Regions from separate parts of the Paraburkholderia sp. BL6669N2 genome, predicted to be linked through region 1. Evidence: predicted binding sites of a transcription regulator. Region 1 holds the regulator's gene; each other region holds the start of a gene.
What was found. Region 1 encodes HrcA, which represses chaperone genes, less so after heat shock. Its sites were predicted from a motif close to TTAGCACTCNNNNNNNNNGAGTGCTAA; they were not measured.
Positions count from the first base shown of each region.

Region 2: the regulator HrcA is predicted to act here: its motif matches at 1,586-1,612, upstream of groES (co-chaperone GroES).
Region 3: the regulator HrcA is predicted to act here: its motif matches at 2,053-2,079, upstream of rpoH (RNA polymerase sigma factor RpoH).

Region 1 is NZ_QUNA01000001.1:4,210,769-4,214,045, forward strand. Features, by position in the region: gene recN (DNA repair protein RecN) at 1-198, opposite strand, end outside; gene B0G80_RS19145 (NAD kinase) at 270-1,172, opposite strand; gene hrcA (heat-inducible transcriptional repressor HrcA) at 1,503-2,522, shown strand; gene hemH (ferrochelatase) at 2,708-3,277, shown strand, end outside.
Region 2 is NZ_QUNA01000001.1:4,379,212-4,382,488, reverse strand. Features, by position in the region: gene groL (chaperonin GroEL) at 1-1,167, opposite strand, end outside; gene groES (co-chaperone GroES) at 1,223-1,513, opposite strand; gene B0G80_RS19860 (GNAT family N-acetyltransferase) at 2,454-3,032, shown strand; gene B0G80_RS19855 (GNAT family N-acetyltransferase) at 3,115-3,277, opposite strand, start outside.
Region 3 is NZ_QUNA01000001.1:3,997,635-4,000,911, forward strand. Features, by position in the region: gene B0G80_RS18235 (cytochrome ubiquinol oxidase subunit I) at 1-466, opposite strand, end outside; gene cydP (cytochrome oxidase putative small subunit CydP) at 456-716, opposite strand; gene rpoH (RNA polymerase sigma factor RpoH) at 1,056-1,991, opposite strand; gene B0G80_RS18250 (acyloxyacyl hydrolase) at 2,354-2,917, shown strand; gene B0G80_RS18255 (nuclear transport factor 2 family protein) at 2,960-3,277, shown strand, end outside.

The DNA.
Region 1 (3,277 bases):
CGCGGTGATGTCGGCGCGGCTTTCGCCGGTGCGCACGACGTTCGCATCGGCGCGCGCGCCGAGCGCGAGCGCCAGCGCGTCGATCAGGATCGACTTGCCGGCGCCGGTTTCGCCGGAGAAAACAGTAAAGCCGCTGTCGAATTCGAGATCGAGCGCGGCGACGATGACGAAGTCGCGTATCGAGAGGTGGCGAAGCATGGAGGTCGTCTGGTGAGCTTGATGTTCGGGTTTCGGCCGCGGCGGCGTTCGCGTTCCGGATTTCTTGCCGCTCAGGGCTTGGGATCTTCTTCGTGCGACGGGTATTCGTTCCAGTGCAGCTTCTTGCGCAACGTGGTGAAGAAGCTGTAGCCGACCGGATGCAGCATCGGCACCGTATGACGCGAGCGGCGCACTTCGATCGTGTCGCCCAATTCGAGCGAGGTGAACGACTGCATGTCGAAATTGACGTTCACTTCGCGCCCGGAAACGATCTGGATGCTCACCTTCGAGTCGTCCGGCAGCACGATCGGCCGGTTCGACAGCGCGTGCGGCGCGATCGGCACCAGCACGATACCTTGCAATTGCGGATGCAGAATCGGCCCTTGCGACGACAGCGCATAAGCGGTCGAACCGGTGGGCGTGGCCACGATCAGGCCGTCCGAGCGCTGGTTGTACATGAAGCGGCCGTCCACCGAGACATGCAGCTCCGCCATGCCCGAGAAGCCGCTGCGGTTGACCACCACGTCGTTGAAAGCGAGCGCGTGATAGATTGGATTGCCGCCGCGCATGATGCGCGCTTCGAGCAGCACACGTTCTTCGCGCTCGAAATTGCCCGACAGCATTTGCGGCACGATCTCGCGCATGTCGGAGATCGGGATGTCGGTAATGAAGCCGAGCCGCCCGTGGTTGATGCCGATCAACGGCGTGCGGTACGGCGCCAGCTGGCGGCCGATGCCGAGCATGGTGCCGTCGCCGCCCAGCACGACCGCAACGTCGGCGCGCGCGCCGATCTCGGCGGGACGCAGCGCCGGATAGTCGGTCACGCCGATCTCGGCGGCGGTGTCGGCTTCGAATACGATCTCGAAGCCGCGCTTCGCGATGCACGAGGCGAGCGCGGTCAACGGCTCGGCGATGCCCGGCGTGTTGTTGCGCCCGACGAGCGCGACGGTCTTGAACTGGCTGGTCACTTGCATGCCGGCATTACACCATAGGTAGGGCCTGAAAAGAACCGCAGACAGACCCGGTAGCGGGCCGGCGCGCGCGGGCTGTCAGCACATCTCGCGATTGTCGTTAGAATGGTGAAGCCTTGATGACACGTGCGCCGGTTAAAGTGCGGCGGGGTGCCGGCAGCCGGGCCGCCCAGAAGGTGGCTCGCAAGGCGGTCGGCAAAGCGCCGGGCGGAACGCCGGCTCGCAGGCCGGACCGGAGGCAGAGCGCCGCTTTGGCAAACGGCGGCGCGTTCGTCAGGGATGAGCGCCCCTAGCGCTCGCGGTAGTCGTGCCATTGAGCTAAAATTTTCCCTCATGCTAGATCCTCGCGCACAAACCCTCCTCAAAACGCTGATCGAGCGCTACATCGCCGAAGGTCAGCCGGTCGGCTCGCGCACGTTGTCGCGCTATTCGGGCCTCGAACTGAGTCCCGCGACGATCCGCAACGTGATGTCCGACCTCGAGGACCTGGGGCTCGTGATCAGTCCGCATACTTCCGCGGGCCGCATTCCCACACCGCGCGGTTACCGGCTGTTCGTGGACACCATGCTCACCGTGGAGTCCGCCGCGGACGAAGAAGCCGTGACGCGTACGGTCAAGACTACGCTGCAGGCAGGCGAGCCGCAGAAAATCGTTGCGGCGGCGGCCAGCGTGCTGTCCAACCTGTCGCAGTTCGCCGGGGTGGTGCTCACGCCGCGGCGCAGCCACGTGTTCAAGCAGATCGAGTTCATGCGTTTGTCGGACAAGCGCATTCTGCTGATCATCGTGACGCCGGAAGGCGACGTGCAGAACCGCATCATGGCGACTCAGCGCGACTTCTCGCCCTCGCAACTGGTCGAAGCCTCCAACTACATCAACGCACACTTCGCGGGCCTTTCGTTCGACGACGTGCGGCGCCGTCTGCGCGAAGAAATCGACGAACTGCGCGGCGACATGACCACCCTCATGCACGCCGCCGTCACGGCCAGCACGGACGAATCGGACACGGGCGAAACCGTGCTGATTTCCGGCGAGCGCAATCTGCTCGAAGTGGCCGACCTTTCGTCGGACATGGCGCGCTTGCGCAAGCTGTTCGATGTGTTCGATCAAAAAACCAGTCTCCTTCAGTTGCTCGACGTGTCGAGTCACGCGGCGGGCGTGCAGATTTTCATCGGCGGCGAGTCGAATCTCGTACCGATCGAGGAAATGAGCGTAGTCACCGCGCCGTACGAGGTGAACGGCAAGATCGTCGGCACGCTCGGCGTGATCGGGCCGACCCGCATGGCCTACAACCGCGTGATCCCGATTGTGGATATCACCGCGCGCCTGCTTTCGCTGACCCTCAGCCAGCAGTAGACGGCTTCGACTCCTGGCCGCAGCCGCGTCTGGCTGCTGCTCCTGCTGCAAATAATGCGTGACGGCGCGCGGCTTGCCAATTGGCCGAATGGCCAGGGGTGTCCGGCGGACTGGTGCGTGAACCGCGCCGCTATAATGAATCCCACCTGAACTGACTCTCCGCCAACACCGGTGCTTTGCTGCCTATGCGCTTCGACCTCGAGCGGCCCTCACAAAACGCTACGTCACACCGTGTCGCCGTGCTGCTGATCAATCTCGGCACGCCCGACGCGCCGACGCCGCGCGCGGTACGCCGCTATCTCGCGCAGTTTCTGTCCGATCCGCGCGTAGTCGAAATTCCGGCGCTGCTCTGGCAGATCATCCTGCGGTTGCTGATTTTGCCGATTCGGGGCGTCGCCTCCGCCAAGAAATACGCTGCGGTGTGGATGCCGGAGGGCTCGCCGCTGCGCGTTCACACGGAAAAGCAGGTGGAAGGCCTGCGCCATCTGTTGCAATTGAATGACTACACCGTGCTGGTCGATTACGCGATGCGGTATGGCACGCCGGGTATCCCGGCCATGCTGAACCAGCTCAAGCTGGCGGGCGCCGAGCGCGTGCTGTTGATGCCCATGTATCCGCAGTACTCGTCCTCGACCACCGCCACCGCGTTCGACGACGCCTTTTCGGCGCTCAAGCGCATGCGCAATCAGCCGGAAATTCGCACGGTGCGCCAGTACGCCGATCATCCGGCCTACATTGCGGCGCTTGCCGCCCAG
Region 2 (3,277 bases), 170 kb from region 1:
CATTTCGACTTCGGTCGCAGCGCCGACCTTGATCACCGCAACACCGCCTGCCAGCTTGGCAACGCGCTCTTGCAGCTTTTCACGGTCGTAGTCCGACGTTGCTTCTTCGATTTGCGTGCGAACCTGCTTCACACGTGCTTCGATGGTGGCTGCTTCGCCAGCGCCGTCGATGATCGTGGTGTTTTCCTTGCCCACTTCGATACGCTTCGCTTGACCCAGTTCAGCCAGCGTTGCCTTTTCGAGCGTCAGGCCGGTTTCTTCAGCGATGACCTGACCGCCGGTCAGGATCGCGATGTCTTCCAGCATGGCCTTACGACGATCGCCGAAGCCCGGAGCCTTGACAGCAACAGTCTTCAGGATGCCGCGGATGTTGTTCACCACCAGCGTAGCCAGCGCTTCGCCTTCGACATCTTCCGCGATGATCAGCAGCGGACGGCCAGCCTTGGCGACCTGTTCCAGTACCGGCAGCAGATCACGGATGTTCGACACCTTCTTGTCGTGCAGCAGCACGAACGGGTTTTCGAGCACGGCGACTTGCTTGTCCGGGTTGTTGATGAAGTACGGCGACAGGTAGCCGCGGTCGAATTGCATACCTTCGACCACGTCCAGCTCGTCTTGCAGCGACTTGCCGTCTTCAACCGTGATGACGCCTTCCTTGCCGACCTTGTCCATTGCTTCAGCGATACGATCGCCGATCGACGAGTCGCTGTTTGCCGAAATCGCGCCGACTTGTGCGATTTCCTTGTTGGTCGTGCACGGCTTGCTGATCTTGCGCAGTTCTTCGATCGCGGCCGTCACAGCCTTGTCGATACCGCGCTTCAGGTCCATCGGGTTCATGCCCGATGCAACGTACTTCATGCCTTCGCGGACGATCGACTGAGCCAGGACCGTTGCGGTCGTGGTGCCGTCACCTGCGTTGTCGCTGGTCTTGGAAGCCACTTCCTTGACCATTTGCGCGCCCATGTTCTGGAGCTTGTCCTTCAGTTCGATCTCTTTCGCGACCGACACACCGTCCTTCGTGACCGTCGGGCCGCCGAAGCTGCGTTCCAGGACAACGTTGCGACCCTTCGGGCCCAGCGTGACCTTCACAGCGTTCGCGAGGATATTCACGCCTTCAACCATCTTGGCACGGGCGGAATCACCGAATACGACGTCTTTAGCTGCCATCTTCTAACTCCTTGAATTCTTTAAGATACGACCGGGAAAAGCAGCGACTCGTCGCTTACTTCTGCACCACGGCCATGATGTCTTCTTCGCGCATCACGAGCAGTTCGTTGCCGTCGACCTTAACGGTCTGGCCTGCGTATTTACCGAACAGAACGCGGTCACCCACCTTCACGTCGAGCGCGATTGCCGCGCCCTTGTCGTCACGCTTGCCCGGGCCGACTGCCAGAATTTCGCCTTGATCCGGCTTTTCTGCTGCGGCTTCGGGGATCACGATGCCCGACGCGGTCTTGGTTTCTTGATCCAGACGTTTGACGATCACGCGATCATGCAAAGGACGAAGGTTCATACATACTCCTCTCTTGATTGAGACTGAAGAACGCTGAGAAAACCCGGCTGGCGGAGCCAACCGGCGATGTTGTTAGCACTCTCGTGCAGCGAGTGCTAATTATATGGACGGGTGGTGACAAATTCAAGAAGGGATGGTGCGGTTATCAAGATTCGTGTCGAGATTCGCTTAAGTTTGAACTTTGTCCGCTTAGGTTTGAACTCGCGACTTGCGTCCGCACACCGCTAGGGCTCGCACTTCCCATAAAAAACAACGAGTTAGAACCTGAGCCGCCGTATGCACGGGTTGTGCACGCTGCTACGAAACCTAGCCGTTTCTGACGAAGCCGCCTCGCAAAACCTAGTGGTCAACATTCGTTCGAGGGTAAACCCCCAGAAAGGATCGCCCCCTTCCGCCATGGTCTGGGAATTCGAAAAACACCGTGCGGCCCGCGACCCTATCGCTCTCGTCGTGCAACCGCTCTGGATTCAGATGCTCGATCAATCCACCACTTGGCCATGCGATAACGACGGCGTAAAGGAATCGCTGTACAAGCCCGCTTCACTACCTCTTCCATAGCGGCTTCAAACGATTCACCAGCATCACGCTTCCCCGTTGAGCTGGGCAAACTCACTGTTGCCACAAGTTCAGACAGCTGGGAAAGATTGTGGCCGCGCCTTTCATTCATGTGCGTCACCAGTTCGTCATCGCTCGATGGCAGAATCTCGAGGCCGAAATTGAGAGGTCGGTCGAGCAGTAAAACGCGTGGCCGTTCCGGAGACCGTCAATGATTGATCCCTTGAGGAGTCAATCCGTGAGTCGGCTTCGTACATCGCGGCCGTTGACAGACAACGCTCTTGGCTTTTCCCAGAGCGGACATTGAATCACTTGTCGCCAGTCGAATTGTTGACGAAGAATTTCTGACTAAACATACTCTCCCGCGTTTTCAACGGAGAGCCCAGTGACGAGTGTTCACATCGACGTACTACCGCGGGAAATTTCAACGGCACGCCTGAAACTTGTGCCGGCATGTGAGCAGTTCACGCATGAGTTGCGGGAATACGCCATTGAAAATCGCGCTCACCTACAGCCTTGGGAACCGCTTCGAGACGAAAGCTTCTTCGACGCTGAATCCGTTTGCCAACGGCTGTCGACAATGGCGCATAACAACAGCTCGGGAGTCGCGGTGCATCTCCTTCTCATTCCGTTGGGAACCGGCGAAATAGTCGGTGATTGCAACTTCACGAACATCGTGCGCGGGCCCTTTCAGGCATGTCATCTTGGATTTTCGCTTGCAAAGCGGTTTGAAGGGCAAGGCCTCATGCGCGAAGCATTGACGTCTGCCATTACTTATATCTTTGACGAAATTGGGTTGCACAGAATAATGGCGAATTTTAGGCCCGAAAATTTTCGTAGTGAACAACTATTAAAACGGCTCGGGTTTGAGCGTGAAGGCTTGGCTCGATCCTATCTAAGGATCAATGGGGTATGGGCCGACCACGTGCTCACATCGCTAATCAACCAAATTCCAGAACGTTAAACAGTCTTGCAGCCTTCGCTCCGACCTTTCGATTTCCGCAGGCTTAGAGCACGCGGTGCGGTCAGGGGTCCCGGTCGCCGGCTCACGCGTTCGGAACATCCGCCAAGGTCCGAATCCGCTTTCCCATCTCGAACGCGCGAATCTCGTAGCCAAGTTCCTGATACAAATTGACCGCCTGTTCGTTAAATTCCCAAACGGCTAGTCTGATGTCCGTCGCACCTTGGTTCCGTGCCCACTCTTCCGCG
Region 3 (3,277 bases), 210 kb from region 1:
GATTGTTCATCCAGCCATTGGCCACCAGAATCCACAGCGCCGACAGATTCGAGCCGAGCGCAACGAGAAACGTGACGAACACATGCTGGACCTTCGAGAGCCGTTTCCAGCCAAAGAAGAACAGCCCGACGAAGGTCGACTCGAGAAAGAAAGCCATCAGGCCTTCGACCGCGAGCGGCACGCCGAAAATGTCGCCGACATAGTGCGAGTAGTAAGACCAGTTGGTGCCGAACTGAAATTCCAGCGTGAGACCGGTGGTCACGCCCATCGCAAAATTGATGCCGAACAGCTTGCCCCAGAACTGGGTCATGTCTTTGTAGATCTGCTTGCCGGTCATCACATAGACCGACTCCATGATGACAAGCAGCCAGGACAGGCCGAGCGTGAGCGGGACGAACAGAAAGTGGTAAAGCGCGGTGATGGCGAACTGGAGGCGCGACAGTTCTACGACTTCGCTAACGGGCATGTGGATCACCTTGGGACGGATGCGAGGCAGGCACGGACAGCAGCGCCTGCGCGACTTGCTCAGGCGGCAGCGACATGTGCTCCGCCTGCGGATGATTGAAGAACGTGTACTTGAGCGCCATCAGCAGTACGAATTTGATGGCGAGGACGATGGCGATATCCCGCGCCAACGTCGGACCGCGCACCCAGCCATGGAACCGTTGGCGCAGGCTCCGGCGGCGGGTGGTGCTGCGATTGAGGGCTGTGGTCATGATCGGTAGAAGGCAACTTCACACCGGCGAATCCGGCTGGCGCCAGACCGCGTCAGCGGTCGGGCGAGTGCATCCCGATTCTAGGAGTAGAACCTCGCGCGCAACAGTTCGGAACTGCGGCATTGGGTCGCGAGACTTGCCCCGTTCAACCAGTATTGCTATCTGGTTTGTGATACGTCAAGAAACGCATGTCGCTTGTGGATGTTCTTGAGCGAAGGCGGGCGTGCGCGAACAAGCCGCGGCGTGGGCGAAAAAAAGCCCCGCCGTCTTGCGAGGGCGGGGCTTGGCAGCTTTGCTGCCGCGCGCCGGACGAACCGGCATGCTGACAATTTTCAAGCGTTAAGCGTATTCGGTGAGCGCGCCGCGCATCTTCTTCATAGCGCTCGCCTCGATCTGGCGAATACGTTCGGCGGACACGCCGAATTCGTCGGCCAGTTCGTGCAGCGTGGAGCCGCCCGACCCGTCGTCTTCCACCTTCAGCCAACGTGCCTCGATGATGCGGCGGCTGCGGGCGTCAAGTGCGTCCAGCGCGCTCGCAATACCGTCGCTTTGCAGCTTGTCGCGCTGACGCGAAGCCAGCACGGCGGTCGGTTCGCTATGCGAGTCAGCCAGATAGGCGATCGGCGCGTACGCTTCTTCACCGTCTTCGACCTGGCCTTCCAGCGCAATATCGCCGCCGGACAGACGCGTTTCCATTTCGGAGACTTCTTCGCGCTTCACGTTCAACTCTTTGGCCAGATCGTCGATCTGGTCCGGCGTGAACGCGCCCAGCCCTTGCTTGTGGCTGCGCAGGTTGAAGAACAGTTTGCGCTGCGCCTTGGTGGTGGCGACCTTCACCATCCGCCAGTTGCGCAGAATGTATTCGTGGATCTCAGCCTTGATCCAGTGCATGGCGTACGACACGAGGCGCACGTTCTGCTCCGGATCGAAGCGCTTCACGGCCTTCATCAGGCCGATATTGCCTTCCTGGATCAGGTCGGCGTGCGGCAGTCCATAGCCCAGATAGTTGCGCGCGATCGACACGACCAGCCGCAAGTGCGACAGGACGAGACGGCGCGCGGACTCGAGGTTGTCCTGCTCGCGAAATTCGGTGGCGAACTGGCGTTCTTCCGCCGGCGTCAGCATCGGAATCCGATTTACGGCCTGGATGTAGGCGTCGATATTGCCCAGTTGACCGGGCAGCAGCGAGGAATGCGAGAGCGCCAGTGCACCTGCCGAAGCGGCCTTAGCCGACGACGGGCTCAAAGTACTCGGAAGGGTCATTGCATGGCTCACGTAGGAAACTCCTTTGGAATCAGACAAAAGCTTATTCAGGTAACGACTCCAGCGTTGGATGTTAGCACTCTGATTTGCCGAGTGCTAATACTTAGAGGGCGTAGGGGCATCCAAGTTCCACAAATTCCTATTGAAATTACGAATCAATAGCCATGGTACACCGCTTCGGCCGGCTCTGTGCTAGACGTAGAATTTACCTAACAGACTGCCTGCATCGTTATAAAGACCTGATTTTTGCCAAATTTGAAGTGACTAATTGCGGAAAGTCAGCTTTCTTCATACGATCCGCTAAATTGAGATTCACCTTAGAATACGCAAAACAGTTACAGATTGTTCAGCGTTCCACGGAACCCGGGTGTTAGATGAACAACAAAAAGAATGCTTTGCGTGGTCTGACTCTAAAAATCTTCGCCGGATCGTTGATTTTAGGGGCTTCAGGTTTGGCCTCGGCAGATCAGTGGGGCGTGCAGGTTGCAGGCGGTCTTGGCGACCATCACGTCCGGAAGCTCGACCTTGGGGTGGTGTGGGACCCCAATCTGACCTGGTGGCAAATTGGCGACTGGCACTTCGCGCTGATCGGCGAAGCGCACGTGGCCTGGTGGCATACCGATGAAAGTGACGAGCACCGCAATATCGGCGAATTCGGCGTCACGCCGTTTATCCGCTTCATTCGCGGCACGGGCTCGATCCGTCCCTTCGTGGAAGCGGGTGTTGGTGTGCGACTTCTTACGCATGCCCGCATCTCTTCTGACTACACCTATGCCACGGCGTTCCAATTTGCGCCAACAGCCGGCGCGGGCGTGCAGTTCGGCAGCCACCAGCAGTACCAGGCGGGCTATCGCTTCCAGCATGTTTCCAACGGCGGTATCAAAGAGCCGAATCCTGGTATAAATTTCCACCAGCTATATCTGCAATACAACTTCTGACAACCGTGGCCACGTTGGCTCACCGGTGCAAGGGGCTGAGCGATGGCAGCAAAGATTATCGAAGCGGTTCGCGAACTCGAGCGAGAGCGCTTTCGGGCGATGGTCGACGGCGACGGGCCCTCGCTCGACGCCCTGCTCGCGGACAACGTGAGCTACGTTCACACGAACGGCAAGCGGGAAACCAAACGGCAGTTCATCGACGGGATTACTACGGGCCGCCGCCGCTATCGGCAGATCGAGATTCAGTCGCAAGAGGTGCTGCCGGTCGGGCGCGAGATCTGCGTGGTAACCGGTCGCGCGCTGATCGAAATGGAGGCGAACAACGGGGCGCTGCTGTTTCCGATCGCCTACACGGCGATT